DNA from 3 places in the Pelomonas candidula genome. Region 1 is predicted to be linked to each of the others. Evidence: riboswitches for the same ligand, from Rfam matches in the RefSeq annotation. Region 1 holds a riboswitch; each other region holds the start of a gene.

Evidence for each region. Region 1 has a riboswitch for cyclic di-GMP ahead of ACG04R_RS11820 (hypothetical protein). Riboswitches for the same ligand answer to the same signal wherever they lie in the genome.
Region 2: linked by a shared signal. The riboswitch ahead of ACG04R_RS15630 (S53 family peptidase) and the one ahead of ACG04R_RS11820 (hypothetical protein) in region 1 are both predicted to bind cyclic di-GMP.
Region 3: linked by a shared signal. The riboswitch ahead of fliE (flagellar hook-basal body complex protein FliE) and the one ahead of ACG04R_RS11820 (hypothetical protein) in region 1 are both predicted to bind cyclic di-GMP.

Annotation. Positions count from the first base shown of each region.
Region 1 is NZ_JBIGIC010000005.1:141,874-152,011, reverse strand. Features, by position in the region: gene ACG04R_RS11835 (putative bifunctional diguanylate cyclase/phosphodiesterase) at 1-71, opposite strand, end outside; gene ACG04R_RS11830 (Hpt domain-containing protein) at 83-451, opposite strand; gene ACG04R_RS11825 (sensor histidine kinase) at 594-1,928, shown strand; cyclic di-GMP riboswitch class I at 1,981-2,076, shown strand; gene ACG04R_RS11820 (hypothetical protein) at 2,285-3,658, shown strand; gene ACG04R_RS11815 (response regulator) at 3,700-4,320, opposite strand; gene ACG04R_RS11810 (PAS domain-containing sensor histidine kinase) at 4,341-6,791, opposite strand; gene ACG04R_RS11805 (EAL and HDOD domain-containing protein) at 6,836-8,017, opposite strand; gene flgL (flagellar hook-associated protein FlgL) at 8,155-9,459, opposite strand; gene flgK (flagellar hook-associated protein FlgK) at 9,475-10,138, opposite strand, start outside.
Region 2 is NZ_JBIGIC010000007.1:177,403-187,540, forward strand. Features, by position in the region: gene ACG04R_RS15625 (serine hydrolase domain-containing protein) at 1-652, opposite strand, end outside; gene ACG04R_RS15630 (S53 family peptidase) at 692-2,500, opposite strand; cyclic di-GMP riboswitch class I at 2,549-2,644, opposite strand; gene ACG04R_RS15635 (sensor histidine kinase) at 2,786-4,078, shown strand; gene ACG04R_RS15640 (LytR/AlgR family response regulator transcription factor) at 4,075-4,839, shown strand; gene ACG04R_RS15645 (molybdopterin-dependent oxidoreductase) at 4,826-7,030, opposite strand; gene ACG04R_RS15650 (NAD(P)H-dependent oxidoreductase) at 7,109-7,696, opposite strand; gene ACG04R_RS15655 (cupin-like domain-containing protein) at 7,779-8,840, opposite strand; gene ACG04R_RS15660 (alpha/beta hydrolase) at 8,923-10,002, opposite strand; gene ACG04R_RS15665 (LytR/AlgR family response regulator transcription factor) at 10,028-10,138, opposite strand, start outside.
Region 3 is NZ_JBIGIC010000010.1:249,583-259,720, forward strand. Features, by position in the region: gene ACG04R_RS20025 (flagellar hook-length control protein FliK) at 1-118, opposite strand, end outside; gene ACG04R_RS20030 (hypothetical protein) at 115-450, opposite strand; gene fliS (flagellar export chaperone FliS) at 443-829, opposite strand; gene fliD (flagellar filament capping protein FliD) at 834-2,225, opposite strand; gene ACG04R_RS20045 (hypothetical protein) at 2,308-2,751, opposite strand; gene fliI (flagellar protein export ATPase FliI) at 2,748-4,067, opposite strand; gene fliH (flagellar assembly protein FliH) at 4,067-4,768, opposite strand; gene ACG04R_RS20060 (FliG C-terminal domain-containing protein) at 4,765-5,772, opposite strand; gene fliF (flagellar basal-body MS-ring/collar protein FliF) at 5,777-7,489, opposite strand; gene fliE (flagellar hook-basal body complex protein FliE) at 7,497-7,811, opposite strand; cyclic di-GMP riboswitch class I at 8,262-8,355, opposite strand; gene ACG04R_RS20075 (FliM/FliN family flagellar motor switch protein) at 8,760-9,662, shown strand; gene ACG04R_RS20080 (FliM/FliN family flagellar motor switch protein) at 9,670-10,011, shown strand.

The DNA of each region.
Region 1 (10,138 bases):
TCGTCGTCGTCGACCAGCAGCACGCGGGGGCGCGGCGGCAGATCGTCGAGGGCTTGACCGGTGGGCAGCATGAGGCTGGGTGTCAAAGCAGCGCGGCCAGGGCCGCGCGCACCTGTTGGATGTCGTTGAGCATAGCGTCCAACTGTTCGGGGAGACCCTCGCGGCGACCCTCGCGGGCCTGCGTTTCGATGTCCGCGCAACGTGCCGACAGCACCATGGCACCCAGGCTTGCGGACGAAGACTTCAGCGTGTGGCTGACGTGGCGCACGATGGTCAGGTCGAGGGCGTCGCCCTCGCGGGCGCGGTCCAGCTCGGGCAGCAGGCGGTCCAGCGAGCTCGAAAAGGCCGCCACGACGCGCTCCAGCAGCTTGTTGCTGCCGCTCGGGTCGAGCTCGCGCAGGCGCTTGATCGCCTCGGGATCGAGCAGGGCGGCGGGAGTGGAAGCGGTCATGGATGGGCGGCGCACGGCATCCCCGCAAATGTAGCTTGGGCAGGTAGGGGGGCCAACGCGAAGAAATGCACAGATTCGGCGCTGTGCACACCCTCGTGCATATGCACGTGGGGACGCGGAAGCGCTGCCTACAATGATCTGCATGAACAGCCTCAGCGACGACAGCGCGCCATCGCGCCGCCTGGAGCGGCGACTGCCGATGCGGCTGCTGGTCCTGGGACTGGCCGGGGCCGTGCTGCTGATGCTGCTGCTCGGCATGCTGGCCGTGCTGGCCCTGATGCGGGTCTTGGGCGGCGAGGTGGGGCTCGCCCACGCTGCTCTGGTGCTGACGGCGTTCTTCACCGGAGTCCTGGTGCTCGTCGCCGCCGCGCTGGGCTGGCATGCCGGCGTGCGGCTGACACGTCAGCGCCTGTCCGAGCCGCTGCGCGACGCGCGCCAGCAGTTGCTGATGCAGGCGCAGCTGCAGCGCGACTGGCAGTGGGCCACCGACGCCACGCACCGCCTCGTGCGCTGGCAGGCGCCGCAGGGCGCGCCGGCGTCCAGCTGGGTCGGCGCCGGTGCCAGCACGCAGCTGCTGTGGGAGCGCTTCGCACCCGCCGAGCCCACCGCCCAGCTGCGCGAGCGGCTGGATGCCCACCAGCCCATCTCCGAGCTGCAGCTGGCCGCCGCCGACGGCGACGCGCGCTGGTGCCTGCGCGGCCTGCCCTGCATCGACTCGCAAGGTCATTTCACCGGCTACGTCGGCACCGCGAGGCCGCCTGACAGCGTCCAGGCGCCTGCGCCGGCCCTCGCGCCCGTTCAACCCGACCTGACCTCCGAGCATGAGTCCTTCAGCTACACCGTCTCGCACGACCTGCGCGCGCCGCTGCGCGTCGTCGAGGGCTTCGCCCGCATCCTGAAGGAAGACTACGGCGGCCGGCTGGATCGCGTCGGCAACGACCACCTCGACCGCGTCATGAGCGCCGCCGCGCGCATGAACAGCATGATCGACGCGCTGCTGTCGCTGAGCCAGCTGTCCACGCGACCGCTGGCATGCCAGCCGGTCAACCTGTCGCAGCAGGCCGGTTACGTGATGGAAGAGCTGCGCCGCTCGGCCCCGCTGCGTGAGCTGGAGCTGGACATCGAGCCGGGCCTGACCGTGCAGGGTGACCCGACGCTGCTGCGCATGGTGCTGGAGAACCTGCTGGGCAACGCCTGGAAGTACAGCGCCAAGGTGGACTGCACGCGCATCCGCTTCGGCAGCGCGGAGCAGGGTGGGCGCAGGATCTTCGTCGTGTCGGACAACGGCGCCGGCTTCGACATGCGCTTTGCCGAGCGGCTGTTCGGCGTCTTCCAGCGCCTGCACAGTGCCAGCGACTTCCAGGGCACGGGCGTGGGCCTGGCCCTGGTGCGCCGCATCGTGCGCCGGCATGGGGGAGACATCTGGGCGGAGTCCGCGGTCGGCGAGGGCTCGCGCTTCTACTTCACGCTGGGCTGATTGCAGGCCGGGTGTGCGAAATGCACGCCGGGTGGCCCGTGGGTGCGGCAACAATTCGTAACGGCACACCCGAGCGAAAGCCGGGGTCGCAAAGCCTCCGGTCTACGGCCCACCAACGGTGAATGGCCACGATAGCGGGGCCGCCTCATCGCCCGCCATGGCGCGATGGGCGGCCGGCACGCCTTTGCGCCTGCAGGCTGGCTGATCCCGCGCTCGCATTGGTGTCCTCCGTCGGTCTTTGACCCTGTTTCCGTCCTGCCCCTGGTCGAGCCGCGCTTGCGCGCGCGATCGATGGGTCGGTGCGTGCGGGCGCCAGCCGACGGGTCTCCAGACCAGCACCTGATGAGGAAATAGTGATGCGCCAGATTTTTGCCACCCTTGCCGCCGCCATGGTGATCGGCTTTCATGGGGGCACCCATGCCCAGGCAGTGGACGAGGATGCACTGATCGAGAAGATGCGCAGCGGCATGGCCCAGCGAGGGCAGACGATGAGTCCGGAACAGGAACTCACCATGCGGCTGAAGATCCGCGAAACCATGGCACGCATGCAGAACCTGGGCAACGGCGGCGGTCTGGCTGCCCCCCTGATGGCTCCCGGCGTATCCCCGATGGCGGCGCCCATGCCTGCAGCTGCGCCGCCGTCGGTGCGTGGCACCGCGGAACTGGCCCAGCAGATCGCCGCGCTGCCCGCGCCGCAGGCCGTGCAGTTCGAGCCGCGCAAGGACGGCTTTGTCGTCAACGGTCAACTGATGGTGGACCCGGAAGGCAAGGTCGGGCGCGCGGCGGTGGACCCGCTCACGGGCGACTTCGCCTACCTGGTGCAGCGCATGGATGGCAGCCAGGTGCTCAAGCGTGGGCGCGGGACAGCGGCGCCGCTGACCGTGGGGCAGGTCAGCGCCCGGCCGGGCCAGTGGATGGTGCAGACGGTCGACGGCCAGACGTTGGCGGGCGACGGGCTGGTGCTCAGCTCCCAGGGCGCCTTGGTGCTGCGCGCAGCCAGCGCCTTCGAGTTCCGGCCTGGGCAGCCGTTGCGCACCATCGCCATCCCGGCGGGCTGGACGCCCGTGCCGCTGCAGCGTGGTGACGTGGCGAGCACGCGCACGCTGCTGCTGGAGAAGGACACCTCCGGCCAGCCGGCCAAGGACAGCCTGGTTGGCAGCGTGACGGGCCTGTTCAGTCTGGCCAAGCGCGTCGTGGGCGCCGAGGAGCCGAACGACTATGCGCTGTTCCATCTGGACAGCGGCATGCTCACGCCGTTGACGATGTCGCTCGACGACAAGCAGGTGACCCGCTACAGCGACTGCCGCCGCCAGAACGCCGTGGTGAACCGGTGCAACAACGCCACCTCGTATGAATCGCTGTGGAACCCCGATGGCTCGCCCAACAACTTCCACTATTTCTGGCAGGCTCAGTGGTTCAACACGCCGGCGGGGCCCGTGGCCGTGGTGCGCCAGGGTTCGACCAAGGAGGTCCGGCTGTTCGATCTCACCACCGGCAAGCAGGTCGTGGCGTTCCGCCGTCCCATGGGCATTGCCAGGCACAGCGCGGAGCTGACACCCGAAGGCAAGCTGCGCGTCACGGCTCAACTGGCCTTCACCAGCTACACGCTGGAGGATGCCCGTGCGCTGCTGGATCAATCGCCTGACCAGCGCGGCGTGGCGGTGGAAGGCACCATCATCGCGGGCCAGTCGGAAGGGGCTGCACCGGTCTCCAAGCCCGCGGGCGGCTGAGACCGTCGCGGGTGGCACAGGCGCGGGCCGCGCCGGCGCCTTCAGCCGGCCCGCTGCCCGGGCCGGGCCAGCAGCTCGATCGCATCGACGATGCGCCGCGCCTGCTCGGGCAGGCTGTGGCCATCGGCCGAGGCCAGGCTCATCAGGCGGGCCAGCGCCTCGTCACGCGGCAGCGAGTAGCGGTGCATCAGCACGCCGACGGCCAGGGCCGTGGCGTCGAGCGTGGGCAGTTCGGAGGGGGGCTCGAAGGCCTCGTTCCGCTCAACCGGGGCGGGCGGGAGCGCAGTGGCTGGTGCCGCCGAGCGCGCGAATGCGGCCTCCACGGCGGGCACGATCTGCGAGATGTCCAGCGGCTTGACGAGGTAGGCGACCGCGCCCAGCTCCTTGACCTTGGCGACCGTCGCCTCGTCGGCAAAGGCCGACAGGAACATGAACGGCGTCTGCAGGAACTCGCGCAGGTAGGCGGCCACGTCGAAGCCGGTCAGCCCCTCCATGCGGATGTCCAGCAGGGCCAGCTCGGGGCGGTGCTCGCGGGCGAGCAGGATGGCGTCGTCGCCGTTGTCGGCGTCGATGACCTCGAAGCCGGCCTGCGTGAGCCCGTAGCTCAGCGTTGCCAACACCAGTCGGTCGTCATCGACGACCAGGATCTTGCCCTTGCTCACCGCGCCCCTCGTTCGACCAATCAAGAACTTGGTTTTATGGCCGGATTGTGAACCACGCTTGGCGGAATCAATTCCAGCCGGCAAACGACGTCACCGCCCTGCTGTTCCAGGCTGAGGATGGCGCTGCGCCGCGGCAGCAGCGCGCGCACCAGGCCCAGGCCCGACACGCCGCTCTTCACGTTCTGCAGCAGGAAGCCTTCCGGCAGGCGGCCCGGGTTGACGATCTCGACGACGACGCCGGTCGTGTCGCAGATGAGCTGGCAGCGCACCTGGGCGTCGTGGCCATGCTTCAGTGCGTTGCCCAGCAGCTCGTTCAGGCTCAATGCGATCGGGATGGCCTCGGCCTCGGGCAGGCACCAGTCGTCCATCAGCGCGCCACCCTCGGCGGCCGTCGTGATGACGCGGCCCTGCATGCGCTGCACGGAGCCGACGATGGCGTCGAACACACGCTTGAGCACCAGCGGGCCGGTGGCGCCTACCTGCAGGCCGTAGACCTGCGCGATGGCCTGCACCTGGCCGACGGCCTCCTTCAGCACCGGCGCCACCTCGGGCCGGCGCTGGGCGATCTGCTGCAGCAGGCCGGCCACGCCCTGCAGGTTGTTCTTGATGCGGTGATGCACCTCGCGCACCAGCAGCTCGCGTTGCGAGATGGCGGCCTGCAGCCGGGCCTGCTCGGCGGCGCGCTGCTCGGTCACGTCGCTGGCGACCAGCAGTAGCAGCTCGGGCGTGTCACCGCTGCCGGCCAGGTGCAGCAGGCGGGCGTCCCAGATGCGCGTCGTGTTGCCCGTCGGCACGTGGTATTCGCGCTGTACGACGGTCTGGGACTCAAGCGCCTCGCGCATGTCGGCAACGACCTGCGAGCCCTGGTCGTCGCCAAAGAGCAGCGACGGCGTGCCGCCCAGCAGTGCCGTCTCGGGGCGGCCGGCCAGTGTCGCGGCGGCGTGGTTGAGCTTGACGATGCGCAAGCTCTGCGCCTCGTGCAGCGTGATGGCCAGCGGCGCGCCTTCGATGATGCGGGCCAGCGAGGCCTGCGCCAGCCGGCTCTGCGCCTCGGCCTGGCGGCGGCGGTCGATGTCCAGCAGCGCGTAGGTGGTCTGCTGGGTGACGCCATCCGGGCCGGTTTCGCGCGGCGTCTGCACCGCGTTGCCGATGACCCAGAACTCGCGCCCGTCGCGGCCGCGCAGCTTGCATTCGAAGACGTCGCTGCCCGGCTCGGCGTGGAAGGCGTGGTCGTCGTCCTCCGGCGCCAGCACGCCCATGGGCTGGCCCAGCACATCCTCCAGCTCGCAGCCGAACATGCGCCGCGCCGAGCGGTTCATCCACTCGATGCCGTCGGGGCCGACCGTGACGATGCCCACCAGCACGGAGTCCAGCACCGCGCGCTCGCTCTCGGCGCGCAGCAGCAGCGCGTTCTCGGCCTGGGCCTGGGCCGTCACGTCCAGCGTGACCACCGACGTGGAGCGCCGCCCGCCGGCCAGCAGGCCCGGGGCCACGCGGGTCAGCAGCCAGCGGCGGCCCAGCTCCGGGTGGCGCACGGCGTAGCGCACCTCGACGGCGTCGCCCTTCTTCAGCGCGCGCTGCAGCCGCTCGAACTCGGGCAGCGACGCCGGCTCGACGATCTCGCGGTTGATGCCCTGCAGCGACGCGACCGACTGCTTGGCGCCGACCTTGAACGGCGAGCCCTTGCGGTGGGCCTTGACCCAGCCAGCCTCGGGCTGGAAGGTGGCCAGGCCCACGGCCGCGGTGTCCATCAGCGCGTCCAGCTGCTGATGGGCGAGGTCGCGTTCGTGCTCGGTGCTGTGGTCCTCCAGCTGCGCCAGCAGCAGCGCGCGACCCGCCTGGCGCCACAGCCGCAGCCGCGCCCGCAGCCAGCGGTGGCGCCCTTGCGGGTCGACGAATTCGGCTTCGGTGACCAGCGGTGGGTCCGGCTGGCGCTGCGCCGTCAGCGCCGGCAGCGGCGCGCCATGGTGCCAGCCCAGCAGCGCCTGCAGCAGGTCGGGCAGGTCGTTGAGGTGGCGGGGCGCGCCGGGGCACAGCGCGTCGAAGGCGCTATTGCGGCGCAGCAGCGCGCCGCTACCGGCGTCGGCCAGCGCGGCGGGCTGGGGCGACAGGGCCAGCCATTCCACCAGCGGAGGTTCGCCGGCATCGGCCGCGCTCAGGCGCGCGTGCAGCAGCCAGTTCGGGCGGTCGCGCAGCAGGTGCAGCGTCGCGCGCTGGCCGTCGGCAAGCTTGAGCGGCGGGGCCGGCGGCGCGGCGCGGCCGGTGTCGATGGCCTGGGTGGCATCGTGCAGCCAGGCCTCCAGCCGGGCGCCCGCTGCCTGGCGCAGCAGCCGCCAGCCCTCGGCGGCGTCACCGCCCAGCCATTCGCGTGCGGCCGGATTGGCACGCAGCGCGGACAGGTCGGCCCGCAGCGTCAGCACCGGGTCGCCGACGAGGTCCAGCAGCGCAGCGGAAGCGGGCGGGCTGAACATCCTTCAGCCGCGTAAGGGAGTGGCTTCGGTCGGCCCGGCGGAGCTCATTCCAGCTGAGCCGCCTTGTGCAGCGCGCGCAGCACGCAGGCATTGATCTCGCCGGCGCCCAGCATCAGCGCGTCGGCGCGGTCGCGGTAGTCGAACACGCTCTCGGCCTCGATGGCCTGCACCAGTTGCAGATAGGGCAGGAACGGGCCGGTCTCGTCGACCAGCGCCTGGCGCACGCGTTCGGGCACCGGGATGCTCTGCAGCAGCTTCTCGAACGGCGCCTTCAGCATGTGGTCCAGCAGCGAGAAGAGCCCGCAGATGAACATCTCGTCGCGCTGCTCGCGGTCGTCCATGCCGGCGGCGAGTTCCTCCATCAGCAGGCCGCGGCGCACGGCGCCGAACATGATGGGGCGCATGCTGTGGTCGCTGCTGGCTGTCGTCAGCAGCAGGGCCAGCCAGCGCTTCAGCCGGGCGTAGCCCAGCAGCATGATGGCGTGGCGGAAGCTGGATACCTCGACCGGCAGGCCGAAGGCGGCGGAGTTCATGTAGCGCAGCAGCTTGAAGGCGAGGCTGGGGTCGCGCTTGAGCGTCTGCTCCAGGCGCTCGACGTCCTCGCCTTCGTCGACGCGCGACATCAGCTCCATGATGACCTGCAGGTCGGCGGCGATTTCGGTCTTGGCGCCGGGGACGGGTTCGTAAGGGCCGTCCATGGGCCAGCCGATGACGGCGTGTGCGCCGGCCTTGAACGCATCGTCGATGGCCGCGGCGCCGCGGATGCCGGTGCAGATCAGCTCGGTTCCGGCCGGCGCGCTCTGGCCGGGCTCCAGCGCGACCTGTTTGAAGACGGCGGCGACGCCGGCGGGCAGCGGCGCGCTGGGCAGGCCCTTGAGCAGGCCGCGGTGGCCGGCGCCCTTCAGCGCGGCGATGGTGTCGGCGTGGGCGGCGTCGGCGGCGATGAAGGCCGGCACCTCGATGGTCGTGGGCTCGACCGGTGGCTGGGCCAGCAGGGCGCCGAGCAGCGCCTCGCCCTGCGGGCTGACGATGGCGCCGCCCTGCGGGAAGGTGGCGGACAGCGCGGCGAGCAGCTCGGCCTGGTCGACCTTGGCGTCGGGGCGCAGCGGCACCAGGGCCAGCCGCGTGCCGGCGATGGCGTGCTGGCGGTCGATGACGGGCGAGTAGCCGAGGGCGACGCCGGGCAGGATGGCGTGATCGAGGGCGGCGGGGGTGTTGTCGGACATGGCGCGGCGCAGGGGCTGGCGGGAATGCGGCAGTCTGCCACGGCGGCCCGCGGCCCACGCCGGCAAATCGTGACAGCTTCACGCGCCGCCTGCCGGCGGCGGGCCCACGCGGCCTGCTTCCGTGGCGTGAACAGGCCCTAGCCAGTGATGTACTGGAACAGCGACATCTTCTGCACCAGTGCATAGGTCTTGAGCGCGGTGTCGTAGCCGGTCTGCTGGTTCTGGAAGTCGGAGATGCCCTGCGTCATGTCCAGATCCTGGGCGGCGCTCTGTTCCTGGGTGCTGTACTGCTTCAGCGCGGCCAGGCGGGTCTCGGTGCCGTCCAGGCCGTTGAGCGTCTCGCCGACCTGGCTGCGCACGCTCTGCAGGTTGCCCATGACGGCGTCGATGTCGCGCAGCGACGCGGCGTTGCCCTGGCTGATCTGCGTGGGCGTGCGCTGGGGCGTGTTGAGTTCGACGATGGCCTTGTCGAGCGCATCGAAGAGCTTGAGGCCTTTCTTGGAGCCGGCCACGGCGAAGGCGTCGCCGTCGACCGGCGTGCCCGCCACCGTCAGCGCCATGCCGTCGGCCGTGATGGCCTGGCCGGGCTTGAAGCTGCCGCTGGAGACGACGCTGCCGAGGTCCTGGTCGGTCAGCGTGTAGGTCTGGCTGGGCGCGGTGCCGGCGACGTCGAGGCGGTAGTTGTGGCCGGTCAGCTGGCTGGGGTCGGTGACCCGGCCGCTGTCGATCCAGCCCGCCGCAGGCTTGCCGGTGTTGGCGTTGACGAGCGCAACCGGCACGCCGCCATTGGCCGCGGTGGCACCGGGGTCGATGAGCTGCACGCTGGGCGCACCGGTGGTGGGGTCGGCGACGATGGCGCGGGGTGCGGTCTCGAAGCTGCCGTTGCCGCTGGACGACTGCTCCCACGCGCTGCGGCCGTCGACGGTGAGCTGGAAGTTGTCGAGGTTGCCGGTCTGGATCTGGCCGGACACGCCGACGTAGGTGACGCCGCCGGCCTGGTCCAGGAAGGGCGGGCTGGACGAGCCCTGGCCCGAGAAGATGTAGCCGCCGGCGCCGTCGGTGCGGTTGGCGATGGTCAGCAACTGGTCGCGGATGCCCTGCAGCTTGTTGGCCAGGCCCTTGCGCTCGGCGTCGGAGTAGCTGCCGTTGCCGGCAGCGGCCACGGTCTCGCGGGCCTGCTGCAGCAGGTCGTTGGCATCGCCCAGCGCCGACTCGGCCAGCGTCATGCTGTTGCGGCTGGCTTCCAGCGCGCGCTGGTTGGCGTCGACGCGGCCGATGGTGGCCAGCGCCCGTTCGGCGCGCGCGGCACCCGTCGGGTCGTCGCTGGCCTGCAGGACGCGTTTGCCGGACGTGAGCTGCTCCTGCTGGTTCTGCAGCGCGGTCTGGCGGCGCTGCAGGTTGGCGATGGACGCGTCGTAGAGGTTCGCGGTGGACAGTCTCATGGGTTACCTCTTGGCCTAGCTGGAGGCGATGCGCATCAGCTCGTTGAACAGGGTCTGGGCCGTCTGCAGCACCTTGGCGGCAGCCTGGTAGCCCTGCTGGAACTGCATCAGCCGCGAGGCCTCCTCGTCGAGGTTGACGCCGGACTCGCCGGAGCGGCTGGCCTCGGCGGTGGTGGCGGCGGTGGTGGACACGCCGGACAGGTAGGTGGCGCTCTGCACGCGGGCACCGACGTCGCTCATCGACGCGGCATAGGCGTCGTTGATCGTGGAGCCGGCCGTGATGCTGCCGTCGGGCTGCAGCTGACGGCCGATGAAGGTCTCGGTCTGGATGTTCAGGAAGGCCTTGGCGTTGCCGTTGTTGGTCGCCGTGTAGGTGGTCTTGTCCAGCGTGATCTTGTCGCCCTTGCGCGGCACGCCGTTGGTGCGCAGCTCGAACCCGAGGTCGATGCCGGACGCCGGCTGGTTGCCGATGGGCTGGCCCGAGCTCCACACGCCGTTGAGCACGCTGCCGTCGGCGAGCGTCAGCGTGTACTGCACGTTGGCGCTGTTGGTCGGGTCGGGGTCGCCGAACTGGACGGTGATGGGCGCCTTGGTCGTGTCGAGGTTGCCGTTGACGGCGTAGATGCTGTCGACGGTCAGCGTGCCGTTGTTGTCGACGGCCGTGGCAGCCGTCAGCGGC
Region 2 (10,138 bases), on a different contig from region 1:
CCAGCTCCCGCACGCCCAGGCCGCCGGCCCAGACGACCTGCCGGTCGCTGATGAAGCTCAGGCCCACGCCGGGCACGCCGAGCTGCTTCATGCCGTCGGCGACGAAGGCCTTGAGCTGCTCGACGCGCTCGGGCGTCAGCGGCCTGGCGGTGCGGCCGGCGAAGCTCTCGCGCTGATAGCCCTGTGGCCGCAGGCTGGCGAAGAACTTGCCGATGGGCGCGCCGCGCTTTTCCAGCGTCGCGTCGGCGGCCTGCAGAAGCAGCACGGACCAGGCCTTGCCGTCGCCGGTGCTGGAGCGCCTCACGATGGCCTGCAGCGTGAGCTTCTCGTTGGGCGAGGTCTCGTAGTCGAAGACCTGCTGGTCCACCCAGCCATTGCGGGCCGGCCGTGGCGTGGCCAGGCGCAGCGTGCGCTTGAAGCCGGGGTCGACGAGCTGCCAGGCCTGCGCGACGGCATCGGCCGCGTCCCTGGCGCCGGCGAGGTCGACGACGGTGATGGTCGCGTCGCCCTCGGGCGCGGTGAACGTCAGCAGGTTGCCGGTGCTGCTTGCCGTGAAGGCTTCCGGCGGCGAATAGCTGTGGCCGGCGGAAGTGGTGTCGGCGTTCGCGGCGAACGCAGCGGCGAGCAGTGCGGTGATCAGCAGGCGGCGCATGGGGGCTCCTTGATGAGGAGCCCGCATGCTAGGCGTGGTTTACGACGCGCTGATCTTCACCGCGACCGTGCCGGTCGTCGTATGGCCGAGGTTGTCCTTCAACGTGATGACGAGGTTGTAGGTGCCCGTCACCGGCTTGGCCCAGGCCAGAGCGATGGCGGTGCTGCTGGCCGACAGGCTCATGCCGCTGGCCGCACCGCTGATGCTGATGGACAGCGACGTGGCACCGGGAGCGCTGTAGCCGATGCTGGCGCTGAGCGCCTTGCCGGCCACGCCGCTGATGCTGGTGGTCGTCAGCTGGGGCCCCGCCGAGGTCGTGGTCGTCGTCGTGGACGTGGACGTGGATGTCGAGCTCGTGCTGGACGAGGTGGCCGCGCCCAGGCTGGTCAGCAGCGCGCTGACGTTGGGCGTGCCCCAGCCGGTGGGCGTGTCGTAGCCGGTCTTGGCCGTGCAGGTGGTGCAGCTGCCGTTGCTGCCGCTCGACACGTCCTTGAAGACGGTGGCGTAGGTCGTCGGCACGGCGCCGATCTGCTGGTAGATGGCCGCGTGCGGCTGGCCCAGCAAGGCCTTGGCCGAGGCGACGCGCACGGCGTTGGCCACGGCGAAGAGGCCGGCCCATTGCGGCGTGGACAGGCTGGTGCCGCCTGCGCTGACCCAGCGCACGGTGGTCGTGCCGGAGGCGATCAGCGCCACGTACTGGCCGGAGTTGGGGTCGGCGTTGAAGGCCACGTCGGCCACCGCGCGGCGCGCGTAGCCGCTGATGCTGCCGCTCTGGTAGCTGGGCAGCGCGACGTAGGCGCTGGTGCCACCGCCGGTGCCGGTCCAGGTCGTCTCGCTGCGCGAGCCGCTGCCGCTGTAGGTCAGCGTCGTGCCGCCCACGCCCACCACCTTGCTCGACACCGACGGCCAGGACACGGCCGCGCCGTTGTCGCCGGTGGCGGCCAGGTAGGTCATGCCGCTGGCGGAGAAGATGCTGTCGTAGCTGCCGACCCAGCTGCCCTCGGACGCGCCGAAGCTCATGGACACGACGCCCGTGCCCATTTTGTTGGCCAGCGCCACGCCGTTGGACAGGCTGGTCACGCCGGCGTCCGGTGCCTCGATGAGGACGATGCGGGCCAGCGGCGCGGTGGCGTGTGCCCATTGCACGTCGAGCGCGATCTCGGTGGCCCAGCCGCTGTCGTAGGCGGGCGCCGTGGCGGTGAGCGCGCCGGCCGTCGTGCTGTAGGCGATGACCAGCTCGCAGCCACTGCTGGACGCGGAGGCCAGCGGCAGCGTGGCGGTGGCCGCCAGCGTGCGAGAGGTGCAGGTGGGCAGGCCGAACTTGCTGTTGAAGGCGGCCAGCTCGGCGACGACGTTGGGGTCGTGCTTGGCGTTGACGATGTAGATGGTCTGGCCGGCGCCCAGCTGCGCGGCGGAGGCCGACAGCGCCGGCAGGCCGTACGCGGCGCGGATCTGCGCCGGCGTGTACGTGGTGACGGTCGTCGTCGTGGCCATCGGCGCGGCCTCGCCGCTGGCAGCGGCCAGCGCGGTGCGGCGCTGGGCGTAGTCGTCCAGCGCGGCGAGCGTCAGGCCCTTGGTGGCGATGCCTGCTGCGGCCTGCGTGCGGTGCGGCTCGGCGTCGGCGCCGATGTCGGCGGGCGGCTCCAGCTCGGCAGCGGCGATGTGGAAGCTGTGGCTGGCCTCGGCGCCGGCGGCCGGGTCGAGATCCACGCTGAGCGCGACGTCGGTGGTCGCCGCGCTGGCCTGCACCGTGGCCGTGGTGTCGGTGCTGCTCGCGCCGCCTCCGCAGGCGGTCAGTGCCGCGGCGGTCAGGAGGCTGAGGGTCCAGGTGAGACGGTTGCTGCGCATGGCCGGTGTCTTGCAGTGAAGAGGGCCACGCCGGACAAGACCTCAGGTCTTGGCGGCCCCGCTGCCATGGCACTTGCGTGATGCACGTGCTGTAGGCCGGAAGCTTTGCGTCCCCATCTTTCGACGGGTTTGCCCTCTGGGTTGGTAAACGGGTTCAGTCTAGGCGCCGGGTGGGGCTTCAGATGCAGGCCGCTGCGGCCGGCGCGTGACTTCTGCCGCGGTGCCTGGGCATGACTTTCGTTGCCATCCGTATCTGCAGTTTCGTTGCTTTGTGTCGCGCCTGAAATGCACGCGCTTTCATGCTGCGGTGCGCGTCTCGTGCAGCGCTGGTGGCGCTTCGTGCGTGTGCTGCGGCGGTTCGCCGCTCCGACGCGAGCCGACCGGCCGCGCGCCTCTAGAGTGCCGGCCATGCACAGCGCCAATCCCCTCGCCCACGGCAACCGCTTCCAGCGCGCCTACTACCGCTGGGCCCTCCCGTACTACGAACGCTACGGCCAACAGGACCCGGCGCTGCGCGAGCGCGTCGAGCTCATCGACATCCACCTGTACTCGCGCCGCGGCCTTGGCGCCTGGGTGGGCTGGCTGCTGGGTCTGGCCGGCACGGTGGCGTGGGTGCTCGGCAAGGGCGCGACCTGGGGCGCGGCGCTGGGCACCGGCATGCTGGTCTGGGTGCTGCTGAGCATCGGGCTGCTCATCATCTGGCTGAACCCGAAGCGCAGGCCTGGGCGGAACGGCTTCAGCATCGTCCGTTTTGTGCTGATCCTCGCCGTGATGGTGCTGGCCGTGGTCTGCGGGCGCGGCCTGCACGACGGCCAGCTCGACGGCGACCGCATGCTGGCGGCGCTGCGCGCCTCGACCCACACACTGCTGCCGATGGCCGCGGGCCTGGCGCTGCTGATGGCGGGCGTGGCGCGGGTCGGGCGGGCGGCGTACGAACAGCAGTTGTCGCGGCTGCAGCTGGTGGCCGAGCGCGATGCCGCCGCGCGCACCGCCGCCGAGGCCGACCTGCGACTGTTGCAGGCGCAGATCCACCCGCACTTCGTCTTCAACACGCTGGCCACGCTGCAGCACTGGGTGGACCGCCGCGACGAGCGCGCCGGCCCGCTGCTGCGCGAGCTGACGGGCTTCCTGCGCCGCAGCACCGAAATGCTGGGCCGCCCCACCGTACCGCTGGCCGATGAGGCGCTGGCTGTGCGCCACTACCTCGCCATCCTGGCCACGCGGCTGGATGGCCGCGTGCAGGGCGACGTCGACATCGCGCCGGGCCTGGCCGCCGAACCGGTGCCGCCGGGCCTGCTGCTGACGCTGGTGGAGAACGCCGTCGAGCATGGCCTGGAACCCAAGATCGGTGGCGGCCGCCTGACACTGGCGGGCGGCCGCGAGCCGGACGGCCGCTGGTGGCTGCGCGTCGACGACGACGGCCTCGGGCTGGCGGACGGCGCCGAAGACGACGTGGGCCTGGCCAACCTGCGTCAGCGGCTGCGCCACCACTTCGGCGAGCGCGCCCGCTTCACGCTGCAGCGCCGCGCCGAAGGCGGCGCACGCGCCGAGATCCTGATCCATCCCGAGACGACATGACCCGACTGCTGATCGCCGACGACGAACCTGCGCCCCGTGAACAACTGGCCGACGCGCTGACCCAGGCCTGGCCCGACGCGCGCATCGTGGCCCAGGCCGAGCACGGCGCCGACGCGTGGGACCAGTGGCTGGCCCATGAGCCCGACGTCTGCTTCCTCGACATCCGCATGCCCGGCCTGTCGGGCATCGACGTGGCACGGCGCATCGCCGGCCGCTGCCCGGTGGTGTTCGTCACGGCCCACGGCGACCACGCGTTGCAGGCCTTCGACGCCGGCGCGGTGGACTACCTCGTCAAGCCGCTGGAGCCGCAGCGGCTCGCGCAGACGGTGGCGCGGCTGCGCCAGAACCAGCAGCGTCCGGCGCCGGCCGGCGACGCGCTGCAGCAACTGCTCGCGCAGCTGGATGCCCGCCAGCGCCGCCCGGCCTGGCCCGACACGCTGCAGGCCGCCGTGGGCAAGGAGGTGAGGCTGATCCGCGTCGGTGACGTGATCTATTTCGAGTCCGACAGCCGCTACACGCGCGTCGTCTACGCCGAGGCGGGCGAGCAGCGCGAGGCCTTGCTGCGCACGCCGCTGAAGGACCTGCTGGCGCTGCTGGACCCGGCGCGCTTCCAGCAGGTGCACCGCTCCACCGTCGTCGCGTCCGCGCAGATCGCCAGCGCGCTGCGCGACGACGACGGCAACATGGCGCTGCGCCTGCGCGGCTCGCGCGACACGCTGACGGTGTCGCGGCCCTTCCAGGGCCTGTTCAAGGGACAGTGATCTCCACGGCGATGCCGCTCAGCACCGCGTTGCCCGACAGCGGGTCGCGCATCGCGTCGTCCAGCAGCGCGTTCATGTTGACGCCCGGCCGCTCGCGCGCCACGCCCAGCTGCACGCCGTCCAGGTCGTGCCCCCAGCCGTGCGGCAGGCTGACGACGCCGGGGCTCATGTCGGCGCTGCGCTCGACGCGCGCAATCAGCTCGCCAACGGCGCTCTTCACCTTGGCGAACTCGGCCAGGCCCAGCCGTTCGGCGTCGCCGGGGTTGACCAGCAGCGTGCAGCGGTCCGGCCCCTTGGCGAGCACGGGCAGGTTGTGCATCCAGCTGTTGCCGGAGCGCGTGTCGCGGCGGCCGATGAGGCTGAATTCGGGCGCCGGTGCGGCGCGCACCTCGGCGAGGTCGGCCAGGATGGACGGGGGCGCCAGTTCGATCTGGCCGCTGGGCGTGCGCAACACCTCGGGGATGCGGGATTGCAGCGCGCCCAGGTCCACGCCACCGCCCTCGACGGTGCTCGCCGCCTTGACCTTGGCGAGATTTAGTCCGTCGGGCTTGCGGCCGAACTGGTCGCCGTAGGGGCCCACGCGCAGCTGCAGGTCGATGAGCCGCTCGGGGCCGCGCCAGGGTTGCAGCGCGGCGAGGATGGCGGGCGTCTGGTCGCCGGCAAAGCGGTGCACGTCGGCCGCGATGGCTTCGTCGTCCAGTTGCTGCACGTCCACGCCCAGGCCGCGGCCTTCCAGCAGCGCGCACAGGCGCAGGATGGTCTGCCACTCCTGCGGCGTGCCGGCCGCGGCGTCGAACACCGGGCCGGAGAAGCGCGCGTGGTTGCGGTGGCTGAGCTGCGGGAAGGCGACGTCGAAGTGCAGGTCTTCCAGCGGCGAGAGGCCCGGCAGGATGACGTCGGCGTGGCGCGTCGTCTCGTTGACGTAGATGTCCAGGCTGAGCATGAAGTCCAGGCCTTCCAGCGCCTTCGCGATGCGCGGGCCGCCGGGGGCGGACAGCACCGGGTTGCTGGCGATGGTGATGAGGGCCTTGACCTGGCCTTCGCCGGGCGTTTCCATTTCTTCGGCCATGACGGTGATCGGCAGCTCGCCGAACACCTCCGGCGCGCCGGATACGCGGCTCCTGCGCCGGCCGGTCGTGATGCCCTTGCCACTGCCGGGCTTGCCCTGCGTGTTGGGCGCGAACGCCGCGGCCTTCGCGAACATCGCGCCGCCTTCGCGGTCGAGGTTGCCGGTCAGCACGTTGATGAGGTCGACCAGCCACGAGTTGACCGTGCCGAAGCGCGTCGTGCAGGTGCCGATGCGTCCGTAGACGGCGGCGCGCGGCGCGGCGGCCAGCTCGCGCGCGATGCGACGCTGCACGTCGGCCGGAATGCCGCACCCGGCGGCCGTGACCTCGGGCGGGAACGGCGCGACGGCCGCACGGGCGTCGTCGAGGCCGTTGACATGCTCGGCCAGCCGGCCCAGCTTGACGAGGCCTTCGGCGAACAGCGTGTGCGCGATGCCCAGCAGCAGCAGCGCGTCACCGCCAGGGCGCACGGGCAGGTGCTCGTCGGCCGCGGTGGCCGTCTCGCTGCGGCGCGGGTCGACGACGACGATGCGCCCGCCGCGCGCCCGCATGGCCTTGGCCTTGCCGCGGTAGTCGGGCACCGTCCACAAGCTGCCGTTGCTGATCATCGGGTTGCCGCCGAGGATGAGCAGGTAGTCGCAGCGCTCGATGTCGGGCAGCGGGATGCTGAGCCAGTGGCCGAACATCAGCCCGGCGCTGAGTTGCTTGGGCATCTGGTCCAGTGTGGACGCGCTCATGACGTTGCGCGAGGCCAGCGACTTCACGAGGCGCGGCGTGTAGGCCAGCAGGCTGACCTTGTGCGCAGCCGGGTTGCCGATGGTCAGCGCCACGGCGTCCGGCCCCTGCTCGCGATGGATGGGCAGCAGGCGGCGCTCGATCTCGGCGAAGGCTTCGTCCCACGTCGCCTCGACGAAGACGCCGTCGCGCTTGATCAGCGGCGTGCGCAGGCGGTCGGGGTCTTCGTGCAGGTCCTTCAGGCTCACGCCCTTGGGGCACAGGTAGCCGTGGCTGAACACGTCGTTGTCGGCGCCGCGGATGGCGATGACCTTGGCGCCGTCGGTCTTCACTTCCAGCCCGCAACAGGCCTCGCAGAGCGGGCAGATGCGGTAGTGGCTTGCGGGCATGGCGTCTCCTGGCGGCTTTTTGCAGCCGGCCAGCTTAGCCGTGGCGCCCAGGGCGGGCGCGTCACTCAGGCGACGGGGTCAGTCGCCGCGCAGCCCCATCTCGCCCATCTCGTCCAGCCAGCGGCCCACGCCGTCGGTGCCCAGCCCGTCCACGCCGCCTACCAGCGTCTCGTGGATGGGCGCGATGCCGACGAAGCCGAGGATGTTGCGCTCCAGCGAGCGCAGCGAATGCGCGCGGAAGATCCAGCGGTAGACCAGCGCCGGCATGCCCATCGTGACGACGACGCGGGCCGAACGACCGGTGAGCAACTTCTTGCCGAGCGGGTTGCCGGGCACCGGCTCGAACGCGAAGCCGCGCCGTGCGATCTGTTCCAGGAAGCCCTTCAGCAGCGCCGGCATGTCGCCCAGCCACAGCGGGAAGAAGAACACCAGATGCTCCGCCCAGTGGATGACCTCCTGCGCCGGCCGCAGCGAGGCAGGCACCTCGCCCTCCAGCCAGTCCTTCTGCGAGCGCAGCAGCGGGAAGTCCAGTTGCGCGACGTCGATGCGGCGCAGTTCGTGGCCCGCCTCACGCGCACCCTCGGCATAGGCTTCGGCCAGCGTGTGGCAGAGGTGTCCGCCAGCGGGATCGGGGTGGGCCTGGATGATGGCGATACGCGCGGGCATGGCTCCTCCTTGAGCGCGGCCATCGTCCCGCGGGCGACGCGGTGCCGCCTTGATGTCGGTCAATCTCGGCGGCGCGGGCCCGCTACCAGTTGCCGATGCTCGGGTTCTGGTAGCTGAACTCGTTGGGCACGTCCGCGGCGAGGTTGGTGTACGAGAACGACATGCTCAGCGCCAGCGAACTGACCTGGTGCCACCAGCCCAGCGGCAGGAAGAGGGTGTCGCCCGGCTCCAGCACGACGTCCAGCACCTGGGCGTCGCGCAGCAGCGGGTAGCGGGCGTAGTCCGGCGCATCGAGATCGATGGGGCTGTAGACGCCCATGCGGTTGTAGAGCAGCGGCGTCTGCAGCGGCGACACGAAGCGCCAGCGCTTGCGGCCCACGACCTGGGTGTGGAAGAGCATCAGCGTGTCGTGATGCAGCGGCGTGCGCGTGCCGGCGGGGCCGAACCAGAACGACGCCGCCGTGTGCAGCAGCGCCGGGTCGCAGATGGGCGGCATGCGGCCGATGTCCTGCAGCAGCGGCAGGAACTCGGGGCGGCGCAGCATCTCGTCGTTGGCCGTGAGGTAGTGGTCGTTGGTCGCGCCACCGCTGACGACGAGGTCGACGAACTCGGCCACCGTCATGCGCTGGCGCAGCTGGGTCTTGTTCTGCTCGAACAGCGCGTCGCCGTTGCGGCCCACCTGCACGTCGACGTCCAGGTGGCCGAAGCGCTCGCGCAGGTCGGCCGGCGACCAGCGCCGCAGCGCCGGCCAGTCCTCGGCCACGTCGGTCAGCACGACGGGCCTGCAGCCACGCACATAGCGCCCGATGAACTCGTCGCGCGACACGCCGCGGCGCTTCTCGATGACGCCGTAGCCCGGGTCGCCCTGCCACAGCTGCTGCAGGTTGCCGACCACGGATTCGAGCTTGCGCAGCAGCTGCTGGTGGCGGCGCGCGGCCAGGAAGACAGGGTCCTGCTCGATCTGCTCGATGGCGGCCATGCTCGTCGCCGGGTCCAGGCCGGACTTCTCCATCGTGTCGAGCATGGAGGCGGGCGAACAGTGCCAGAGCCGGTTGTCGGCCACCCAGCCCAGCCAGTCGGCCGGGAGATCGAGCAGGGCGGCGGGCCGCGGGCGGGGCGGAGGCTTCAGCGGGGGCAGCGGCATGGGCGGCGGTGGCGGCGGGCGGCGAGGCGGGGGTGAACGTTAGCGCCAACGGTAGGCCACCCGCGCGACATGCGCGTGAAGGTCAGCGGCGCGCCAGCCAGGCCTGCAACTGCCGCAGCACGGCCGCGTCGGTCTGCAGTGCGAGGTGGCCCAGGCCGGCGAAGACGGCGGTGTCGGTGAAGGCCAGCCGGCGCGTGGCCTCGCGGTGCTGGCCCAGCGCGCTGGCCACGGGTACGAGGCCGTCGCCCAGCCAGCGCGCGGGCGGGCCCGCAGGCTCCCGGGCCGTGGTGGCGGCCACCGCGTAGCAGGCCACGCCGTCGGGCAGCGGCAGGCGGCTGGCCCGGCCCGCGTCGGCTTCGAGCAGGCTGCCGTGCGCCAAGTCGCGGATGCCGGCACTGCGCCGCGCAGCCAGGGCCGCGAACGGGCGCGAGTAGGCGCTGAGGGCCAGCAGTTGCTGCACCTGCTGGCCGCCGCGCTCCAGCGGCGCGCCGAGGTGGGGCGTGCCCAGCGTGACGAGGCGGCGCAGGCGCCGGGGCCAGCTGCGGCCGCCGGCCTGCGCGATGGCGCTGCGCGCGACGAGGCCGCCCATGCTGTGGCCCAGCAGCGTGAGTGGACCGGGCACGTCGTCCAGCAGTTCGGCCAGTTCGGCGCCGTTGCGCCAGACCGGCCGGCCAGTGTTGTAGCGCAGGCCCAGCGGCCGGTAGCCGAGCGCCGCGAGCGCGGCGGGGAAGTCGGCACCGTCGCGGCGCCATTGCGCCTCGTTCATGCACAGGCCGTGCAGGAAGACGAGCGGTTCGCCGGTGGCGCCCTCGACCAGCGGGCGCAGGCTCATCGGCGTGGCGAGCGGGTTGGCGGTGGCTTCGAGGTAATCACCCAGCACGCCGTTGAGCGCGGCCTGCGCGGCGCTGGCCTGGTCCGCGTCGACCTGGCCGAGCAGTGGCGCCAGCGCGTCAAGCGCCAGGTCCAGCCCGCCGCCGACGAGGCGGGTCATGCCGCGCACGCTGCGGTAGACAAGGCCGGTGATGCCGGTGGTGCGCTCCCGTGGGGCGGTCAGCGGCACGCGGGCGATCTGGGCGTGCATGGCTTCGACGAGGTCGATAACGCCGGTGATCGCCTCGGTCGCGAGGCGGCTGGTGCCGCGCAGTTGCAGGGGGCTGGGCATGGCCCATCATGCCCCGAGTCGCGCGCTACATCTGCCGGAACAGATGCGCGCAGCTCTCGGCCACCAGCAGCATCTCCGAGCCGTGCTTGAGCTTGATCTGCATGCGCCCGCGGAAGTCCCGGCTCACGCTGGCGAT
Region 3 (10,138 bases), on a different contig from region 1:
GCACGAAGCGCGGTGCGGCCGTGACGCCGGAGGGCGCGGCGACGGGCGTCGCGCCTGCGGCGGCGGGTGACATGGCCAGGGGAGGCATCGCCAGGGGGCGGGCGGCAAGCGGCTTCATGCGGCGCGCTCCTCGGGCATCCAGTCCTGCGAGCCGGCATAGGCCTGCCAGCCTTCGCGGTGCTGGCGCATCTGCTCCAGGGCCTGGTCCAGGCGCCGGACTTCCCGCTGGCAATCCAGCAGGGCGTTCTCGTGGGCGGTGCACAGCTGCTTCCAGGCCGCCAGTTCGGTGGGCTTGCAAAGGCCGGGGTCGAATCCGTCGAGCAGCGAGGCGACCTCGGCGTCCAGGCGCATCAGCGCGGACCAGTTGCGCGCGCGCGCGGCTTCGCGCAGGCAGCTGCCCATGCCGATCAGCTGCGCGACGCTGCTGGCGTTGAGCGGGGACTTATCCATGGCGGGCCTGCACGCCTTGCCAGCCGCCACGGATCTGCGACATCAGCCGGGTGACCTCGTCCAGCGGCCCGACATCCATCTCGATGCCGGACGTGAACAGGCGCCGGGCGCAGTAGTCGTAGAGGCGGGCGAGGTTCTGCACGACCTCGCCGCCCCGGTCCATGTCCAGCGCGCTGGACATGCCGTTGATGATGCCGACGCACTTCTCCAGGCTCCTGGCCTTCATCTCGTAGCGGCGCGCCTCGATGTGGGCGCGGGTGCGGGCCAGCTCGTCGAGCAGGCCGTCCATCAGCACCAGCACGAGCTGGACCGGAGAGGCCTGGGCGGTCTGGGCGTTGAGATGCGTGCTCTGATAGCTCTGGTAGGCGTCGTAGCTCATGTCATCAGGAAGATTTCAGCGCGTCGAACATGCTGCTGGTTTGGGACATCTGCGTCTGCACGGCCTGCAGGCGCGTGAACTGGTCCAGATAGCGGGAGTAGGCGTTGTTGTATTGATCGGTCAGCTGCGCCTGCTGGTCGGCGATGAGCTTGCCGATCTGCTGCTGCGACAGCTGGCGCTGCTGGATCTGGCCGCTGGTCGCGTTGGTCCAGCGCTGGGCCAGGCCGCTGAGCGCGCCGAGCAGGCCGCTGGGCGCGGACAGGCTGGCGTTGCCGAGCACGTCGTCCAGCGCCGTCGGGCTGGCATCCAGCGCCTGCTTGAGCTTGTCGCTGTCCAGGCTCAGCGTGCCCTTGCGGTCGGCGCTGACGCCCAGCTTGAACAGCGTCGAGCCGCCATAGTTCTGGCGCAGCAGGCTGGTGAGCTTGTCCTGCAGGCTGCGCACGCCGGCGTCGTTGGCGAAGGCGCCGGTGGCCGTGCCGTCGCTGCCGATGGCGGTCAGGTTGTCCAGCGACTTCTTCAGCGTGTTGTAGGCGTTGACGAAGTTCTGCACCTGGCCGGCAGTGGCGCTGTTGTCGCGGGCCACGGTCAGCGTGGCCGGTGCGGCGCTGGCTGCCTGGGCGGCCGTGAGCGTCAGCGTCACGCCGGGGATGGCCGTCACGGTGTTGCTGCCCTGCTTGACGTAGACGCCGTTGATCGTGGCCTCGGCATCCAGCGCGGGTGTCAGCTGCGTGGCGCTGGCGAAGGACACGCCCGGCACGAGTTCGCCGGCCGTCGTGGCGCCGCTGCCGTCCGTGTAGCTGATCGACGCGATGCCGCCCTGCGCGCCGCTGGTGCCGGAGGTCAGCGTCAGCTGCGTCACCGGGTTGCCGCCCGCGTCGGTGCCGGACACGACGTTGGCCGTGGCCTGGCCGCCGGCCTGCTGGTTGATGGCGCGCGCGATGTCGCCCGCGCCCATGCTGCCGCCGGCCGCGCTGAGCGTGACGGTGGCGGTCTTGCCGTTGGCGAAGGTGATGGTGATCGTCGAGCCCGGCTGCGGCGGCGACGGCACGATGGTGTTGGGGATGTTGGCGAAGGCGATCGAGTGCTGCGTCGCGATCTGGGCCACGCTGATGGCGTAGCTGCCCGGCACGGCCGTGCTGCTGGCCTTGGCCGTGGCGACGGTGCTGTCGCTCAGCGTGGCGCTGTACGCGGTGACGCTCTGGCCCGGCAGGCTGGACAGCCCGCTCATTGCGGTGCTGAAGCTGCTCAGCGCCGACTGCAGGCCGCTGAGCGCCGTGTTGGTGCTCTGCACGGCCTGGCTGCGCGTGTTGAGCAGCTGCTGCATGTTCTGCACCGAGGCCTGCGCCAGGCTGGTGGCGGTGGTGACGGGGTCGAAGCTGGTGGTGCTCAGGCTCATGGGGCGTTCCTTTCGGCTCGTGGAGAGGGTTCTCCACAGCTCAGGGCGACCCGCGCCGGCGATTGCTTAAATCGGAGGCAGTTCATGCGCGGCCTCCTCGTTGCCAGCTTTGCGCGGCCACGGCGTCCTGGGCCTTCTGCTCCTGGCGCCGTGCGTCCCGGGCCAGGCGTTCGCCGACCTGGTCGCGGGCCTGGGCCAGTGCGGCTTCGCGGCGCACCTCGGCCATCAGCTCGGCCCGGGCGGTGGCCGCAGCGGCCTGGCCGTTGGCCAGGGCCTGGCGCTGGCTGCGGGCCAGGTCCAGCACGCGGTCCTTGTAGGCCGCGTGGTTGGCCAGCAGCGTCGCGGTGAGGCGGCCGTCGGCCGGCGCCGGCGCGGCGCTGTCGGCCAGCATCTCGAGCCGGCTCACCGTGCCCGCGATGCGTTCGCACAGGCGCTGTTGCTCGGCCAGCCGTTGCTGGGCCTGGTCGCGCGAGCGCTCGCGCAGCGCGTGCAGCTGGTCGAGGTTGGCGTGCAGCTGCCGGCTCATGACGTCAGCTCCCGCAGCTGTTGCAGGCAGCCTTGCAGCGGCGCGCTCTCGCGCGTGCCCTGGTGCAGGAAGGCTTCCATGCGTGGCCAGAGCTCCACCGCGCGGTCCACCGCCGGGTCGGCGCCGGGCACGTAGGCGCCCAGCGGCATGAGCTCGCGCACCTGCTCGTAGCGCGCCAGCAGCTGCTTGAAGCGGCGGGCCGACTCCTGCTGCTCGCGGCCGGCTACCAGGCTCATGCAGCGGCTGATGGACTGGGCCACGTCGATGGCCGGGTAGTGGCCGCGCTCGGCCAGCGCGCGCGACAGCACGATGTGCCCGTCCAGGATGGCGCGAGCCGTGTCGACGACCGGGTCCTGCTGGTCGTCGCCCTCGGCCAGCACGGTGTAGATGGCGCTCATGCTGCCGGGGCCTTCGCCGTTGCCGGCGCTCTCCACCAGCTCGGGCAGCTGCGAGAACACCGAGGGCGGGTAGCCGCGCGTGGCCGGCGGCTCGCCCAGGGCCAGGGCCACCTCGCGGCGGGCCATGGCGTAGCGTGTGAGCGAGTCCACCAGCAGCAGCACGTGCTGGCCCTGGTCGCGGTAGTGGGCGGCGATGCTGTGGCACAGCTCGGTGGCGCGCTGGCGCATCAGCGGCGACTCGTCGGCCGGCGCCACGACGACGACCGAGCGGGCCAGGCCTTCGCGGCCCAGCGACATCTCGATGAACTCGCGCACCTCGCGTCCGCGCTCGCCGATCAGGCCGACGACGATGACGTCGGCCACCGTGTTGCGCGTGATCAGGCCCAGCAGCACGCTCTTGCCGACGCCGGAGCCGGCCATCAGGCCCACGCGCTGGCCGCGGCCGAGGGTGAGCAGGCCGTTGATGACGCGCACGCCCACGTCCAGCGGCTCGTGCACGTTCTGCTTGCGCAGCGGGTTCACGCGCGGTGGCGTGGCCGGCAGCAGGTGCTCGCCGCCCAGGCGGCCGAGGTCGTCGATGGGTTCGCCTAGGCCGTTGACCACGCGGCCCAGCCACTCGGGGCCGATCATCAGCGGTGCGCGCTCGTTCGCCGGCAGCACGCGGGCGCCGGGCACCAGGCCCTCGGGCTTCTTGAACGGCATGACGTAGGCCACCGGGTCGCGGAAGCCCACCACCTGCGCGGAGATCCAGTCGCCCGCGCCGTCCTCGCCGACTCGCTCGATGAGGCAGCGCTGGCCGATGCGCAGCGCGCAGCCGCTCACTTCGAGCAGCAGGCCCGTGACGGCCTGCAGCCGCCCGGTGGGCGTGGCGACGGGCACCTCGTCCAGGGCCACGCGGCGCAGGGCGTTGGAGAGCATCAGGCGGCCTCCGGCTGGAGCGCGGGTGCGGCCGGCTCGTGCAGCTGTTCGCGCACCTGGCGCATGCAGGCGTCCAGGCGCTGCGCGCAGCCGGCGTCGGCCTCGCGCGAGCCGGCCAGCACGCGGCATTCGCCAGGCTGGAGCTGGGCGTCGGCCTGCAGCCGCCATTCGCGGGCACGCTCGGGTGCCAGCTCTTCCAGGCGCTGCAGGTCTTCGGGGTGCAGGTGCACGCGCACCTGTTCGCGCGGCACGGCCGGCATGGCGGCGAGGGTCTCGTCCACCAGGGCCAGCAACTGGGTCGGGCGCAGCGTCAGTTCGGCGCGGATGACCTGGCGGGCCACGCGCTCGACCAGGTCCACGACCTCGCGGCGCAGCGCGTTCTGGTAGTCGTCCTGCAGTTGGCGCAGTTGCCGCTGCAGGTCCTCGACGGCGGCCAGCGGGCCGGCGAACCGCTCGCCGGCATCGGCGCGCGCGCGTTCCCAGCCCTGCTGGAAGCCCTGCTCCTCGGCGATGCGGCGCGCTTCCTCCTGGCCGGCGGCCAGGCCGCTGGCGTGACCCTCGGCGTAGCCCTTGCCCATGCCTTCCTGGAAGCCGTCGGCGAGCGCGGCCTGCAGCTGCGCACCGGCCAGGCCGGCGACGCGCTCGTGGCCCTGGCGCAGCTGCAGCAGCGGCGGAAAGCGATGAGGCCGCGTCGTGCTCATTCGACGGAGGCCTCGGCGAACAGCTGGACCTGGATCTCGCCGGCGTCGGCCAGGGCCTTGAGGCGGGCGATGATCTCGGCGCGAGCCTGCTCGACGCGGCTCTTGGGCATGGGCCCGCCGCGGCGCATCAGGTCCTCGAAGGCCTGGGCCTGGCGGCGCGGCATGACGGCGAGGATGGCGTCGCGCACCGGCGCTTCGGCACCCTTGAGCGCCACGGCCCAGACCTCGAGCGCGACGTCCTCGACCAGGCGCAGCAGCGTGGCCTCGCTCTGACGCGAGAGCATGAAGAACTCGTACATGCTGACCTCGATCTCGCCGACGACCTCGGGGTCGTGGGCGCGCAGCAGTTCGACCATCTGCTGGCGCTGGCCGGGCATGCGGTTGAGGATCTCGGCGACCTGGCGCACGCCTTCCACACTGGCGCCCTGCTGGCCCAGGCCGGCGATGCAGCGCTCGACCATGTCGTCGAGCTCGTGCAGCAACTCGGCGTCGACCTCGCTCAGGCGGGCCATCTCCAGCAGCACGACATCGCGCAGGAACTCGGGCAGGGCCTCGATCACGGCACCGGCCATGCTGCTGGGCAGGAAGGCCAGGAACACGGCCTGCATGCGCTGGTGCTCGCGCGAGATCTGCTCGGCCAGCCACTTGGGCGAGGCCCATTGCAGGCGCTGCATCTTGGGACGGATGGCGTCGCCGTAGATGCTGTTGAGCACGCTGCTCGCGATCTCGCCGCCCAGGGCCAGGTCCAGCGAGCGCTTGAGGTAGCTGCGCGAGGCGCCGTGCACGCCGCTCTGCTCGCGGTAGTCGTCGAAGAACTGCTGCAGCGAGGTCTTGACCCAGTCCACCTTGATGCCGGACAGCCGCGACATCACCTGGGTGACGCCCAGCAGCTCGTCGCGCGCGAGGCAGCGCAGCACGGCGGCGGCGGGTTCCTCGCCCATGCACAGCAGCACGATGGCCGCGCGCTCGACGGGGCTCAACGAGGCTGCGCTGGTCGGCAGCATGAAATCAGTCGCTTCGGCCATTTTTCCTCTGCACCCATTGCTTGACGACTTCCGCCACCCGCTCGGGCTCCTTGCCCGCCAGCACCTTCAGGTGGTCCACCAGCACGTCGACGGGCGAGCCCGGCGGCGGCAGTTCGTAGTTCTCCAGCAGCGGCGTCACGGCCGTGCGCGGGCCTGCCACGGCGGGCTGGGCCTCGGAGGCGGCGGCCAGCGCGGGCTCGGCCGTCTGCAGCGTGGTCGGCGCGGCCTCCGCGGCGCGCGGCGTGGCGGCCGGGCGCGGCGCCACGGCCTGCTGCGCCATGCGCAGCACCGGGCGGGCGATCAGCAGGTAGCCCAGCAGCAGGGCCAGGCCGTAGGCGGCCCAGCCACCGACGTCGATCCAGGTGTCGTGCTCCTCCCACCACTGCGGCGGCACGGGCGGCTTGGGGAAGCTCATGGCCGACAACGTCAGCTTGTCGCCGCGGTCGGCGTCGATGCCCAGGCCGCTGCGCAGCACGCGCTCGATGCCTGCGATCTGCTCGGGCGTCCATTTCGGGGCGCCGGCGGGTGCGGCTGCGTCGTTGAGCAGCACGGCCACGTTGAGGCGCTCCAGGCGGCCGCGGCTCTTCTTCACCTGGGTGATGTTGCGGTCGTAGGCGTACTGGCGGGTGGAGGCGTTCCGGCGGTTGGTGGCGCCGCCGTCCTGCGCGCCCGAGGCGGCCGTGGCCGCTTCGCTGACCGGGCGGTTGCTCAGCGAGCCGGGCACGCCCAGGGCCAGGGCCTGGCGGTCCTGCTCGTCGCGCATGGCCTCGCTGGTGACCTTGGGCGCGTTGCCGTATTGCTCGCGGGTCTCCTGCACACGGTCGTTGTTGATCTCGGCCGTGACGCTGAGGCGGTAGTTCTGGTCGCCGAGCACGGGGGCGAGCAGCTCGCGCACGTTGGCGCGCACCTCGTCCTGGACGCGCCGCTGCGGTTCGTTGGCGGCGGCGGCGTCGAAGCCCTCGCTCAGGTCCACGCGGGCCGAGAGCAGATGGCCCTGCTGATCCACCAGGCTGACGCGCTGCGGGTCCAGGCCGGCCACGCTGCCCGAGACGAGCTGGATGGCGGCAGCGATCTGTTCGTTGGAGAGCTGGCGGCCCGGCTTGAGCGTCAGCACGACCGACGCGGAGTTCTTGTCCGCGCTGCTGACGACGAAGGCGCTCGACTTGGCCAGCGCGAGGTGCACGCGCGCGGCGGCCACGGCGTCGATGGCCATCATGCTCTGCGCGAGTTCGCCTTCGAGGCCGCGGCGGAAGCGCACGTCCTGCACGAACTGGCTCACGCCGAGCGGGTCGTTGTGGTCCAGCAGTTCCAGGCCGGCCGGCAGCCGGGCAACCACGCCCTTGCTGGCCAGCAGCATGCGCGCGCGGCCCAGCTGGCCGTCCGGCACCAGCACCTGGCCGCTGTCGGGATGCAGGCGGTAGGGCACGTGCTCGGCATCGAGCACGGGCAGCACGTCGGCGGTGGGAATCTGCTCGTGGGCGCCGTACAGCGGCTTGTAGTTGGCCTGGTCGCGCCACAGCAGCAGCGCGACGACCAGCGTGCCCAGCAGTGCCAGGCCGATCACCGGCCAGGCCTTGCGGACCCAGTCGCCCGTCAGGCTGGGCCGGCCGCGCCAGAGCTCGGCGGCGCGCTGGCGCCAGTCCGGCGCCGGCAGCAGTCTGGCCTCGGTGGTTCGCGTGGAAGGAAGGGTCTGCATGGAGGGCTCAGAACTGCAGCTTGAAGAGGTCGTCCATGGCGCCCATCACCTTGTTGCGCACCTGCATGAGCATCTGGAAGGACAGGTTGGCCTGCTGGCTGGAGAGCATGGCGCCCACGAGGTCGTCGCTCTCGCCGCGCTCGACGGACTGCATGCGCGCCTGGGCGTCGTGGCCCTGAGCGTCGACGCGGCGCAGCATCTGCTCGAAGCCGTGTGCGCCGGCCTGGGCACTGCCGGCGTCGGCAGCGGCGGCAATCTGCTCGGCCTCCTGCTGGACGCCCTGCAAATCACGGCCAAGGGCGGCCAGCCCGTGGCTTTCCATATTCATGCCAGTAACCATCGCGTCCATGTCCATAACTCCGTCATCATGAATCGTTCAGGCGAGCGGAATCCTTCGTGTCGGCAGGTATGCCTGCCATCAACGAATATCAATAACGCTCGAAATAGGCTCTGCCGACCGGCCCGAGTATTAAAGTGCGGGCGTGGCTCGGGAATATATTCAAGACAAAACGATGCCCTGACCCGAGGAATTGGTATCCGGGCCGGCGGGATGTTTGGAATTGAAAATGGCAGAGCGCGCCGCGAATCGAGATGTCGCGAGCGCAGACCAGGCGGTCTAGGAGGTCGAGAAGAACCTGAACATGAAATGCTCCCTGTGTTGCACGGGGGCACGATCGGCGAGCAGCCGGCAGGTCGCAACAGGCCGCGCGAGGCGGCCCGGCTAGGCATGAGTAGCCAGTGGTGCATGCGTCACATGCACCGCAGACTCAGGTCTGGCAACCCCGCTATCGTGGCCGGCCCGGAGGCCGGCTGTAGACCGGAGGCTTTGCGACCCCGGCTTTCGCACGGGTGTGCCCTGATGCCCCGAACTGTAGCGCAGCAGTCCGTTTTTGACGGCATACGGTAAGAAAACTGACGAGCTGAAACATCCAGAGTGTGAACTGGTTCACGCTCGACGGGGGTCGCTCCCCCTTGTGCTGTTCGAAAAACAGCCCTTTTTGCCGTGATTTGAAATCTCCGCCCGAGGCGTGGGGTTAATTGCCCTGGCGGCCCGGATACCCTCCAGGTTTGCTGTGATTTTTTGCCGCCGGTCCTGCCCTCCAGGGGTTTTAGGCGGACGCCGGCGTGCAGAAATTAAATCGCGCACATAAAATCTAGATCCGTTATCGGGAACGATCGGCCACACGGGATTCAGCCCGGTGGTTCAGGTATTCAACACCACCTTGCCAAGCCCCCCGGCACGCCGGGCTGTGGTTCGGCCCCAGCCTCCATGTCCAACACCCGCACCGTTCGCGCCGGCGCCCAGCCGCGCGCCACGACCTCGCCGCTGCAGCGGCTGGACAGCCGCAGCCTCGGCCGTCCCACCCATCTGCTGCCCCGGGTTGCCGAGGAACTGCGCCAAGCGCTGAACCAGGCACTGCAGCAGCACTGGAACCTCCGCTACCAGACGTCCTACGACATCGTGGCCGCGCGCGTCACGCCCTTCGACGGCGGCGCGGAGCCGCCGACCCCCGGGCGCTGGCTGCAGACGCCCGAGGCGCGGGAGCCGCTGGCCTGCCTGATCGAGCGCGGCCTGGTGCTGCACATGCTGGCGCAGCGGCTGGGACTGAAGACGGTGGCAGATGCTCCCGCCGAGACGGCCACCGAGGACCGCCTGCGCCATTCGCTGGCCCGCAGCCTGGCCGAGCGCTGCCTGCGCGCGCTGGGCCAACTGGCACAGGGCACGGAAGCGCCCGCGCAAGGCATGGCGCCATTGCAGCCGCTGGGGGCCTGGGTGCCCGTGTCGCTGCCGCGCATGCCGGCCGGCGCCTGGTTGCTCAGCCTGGATCTCTGCGCGCCCGATCTCGAGCCGACCACCGTCAAGCTGGTCATCGATGGCGGCGTCATCGACGTCGTGCTGCGTGCGTTGGCCGCGGCCTTGCGCGGCACCCGTGGCATCCGCAAGGCCGGCGCCACGCCCTCGCTGGGCAAGCGCCTGCCGCTGCTGCTGAAGGCGCAGCTGCTCGAGCAGCGCCTCCCGCTGGAGGCCGTGCTGGCCCTGAAGCCAGGGTCGCTGATCCCCGTGCACCTGGAGCAGGCCACCGTGCGTGTCGAGGGCGCCGCGCTCTTCCACGCGCAGGTGGCCGAGCACCAGGGCCAGTTGTGCCTGACCTCTTTCCAAGACCTGGAGTGATCCCGCAATGAACGACCTCGACACGATGGACGGCTTGATCGACATGATCGACGTGGCGGCCGAGCCTGCTCCCGAAACGCGCGCACCGCGCCGCGACATGCCGGCGCTGATGCGCAAGATCTCGGTCACGCTGACGCTGGAGGTCGGCGAAGCCCGCATCTCGCTGCACGACCTGGCCCAGCTGGAACCCGACAGCGTGGTCGAGCTCGACACGCTGGCCGGCGCGCCGCTGACGCTCAAGGTCAACGGCACCGCCATCGGCCGCGCCGAGGTCGTCGTGAGCGGCGACAGCCACGCGCTCAAGGTCATCGAGATCGACGGCCTGGACCTCGACCAGCTTGGGGCATGAGCGCCGCGCGGGGCCGCCCCAAGCAAGCTCGCTCCCGCTCGGCGGGAGTGAGCCCGGACTTGGGATGCCCAGTGGGCATCCCATGCCTGGCGAACGCCTTGTCGCACTGGCAAGGCAAGCGCGCAGC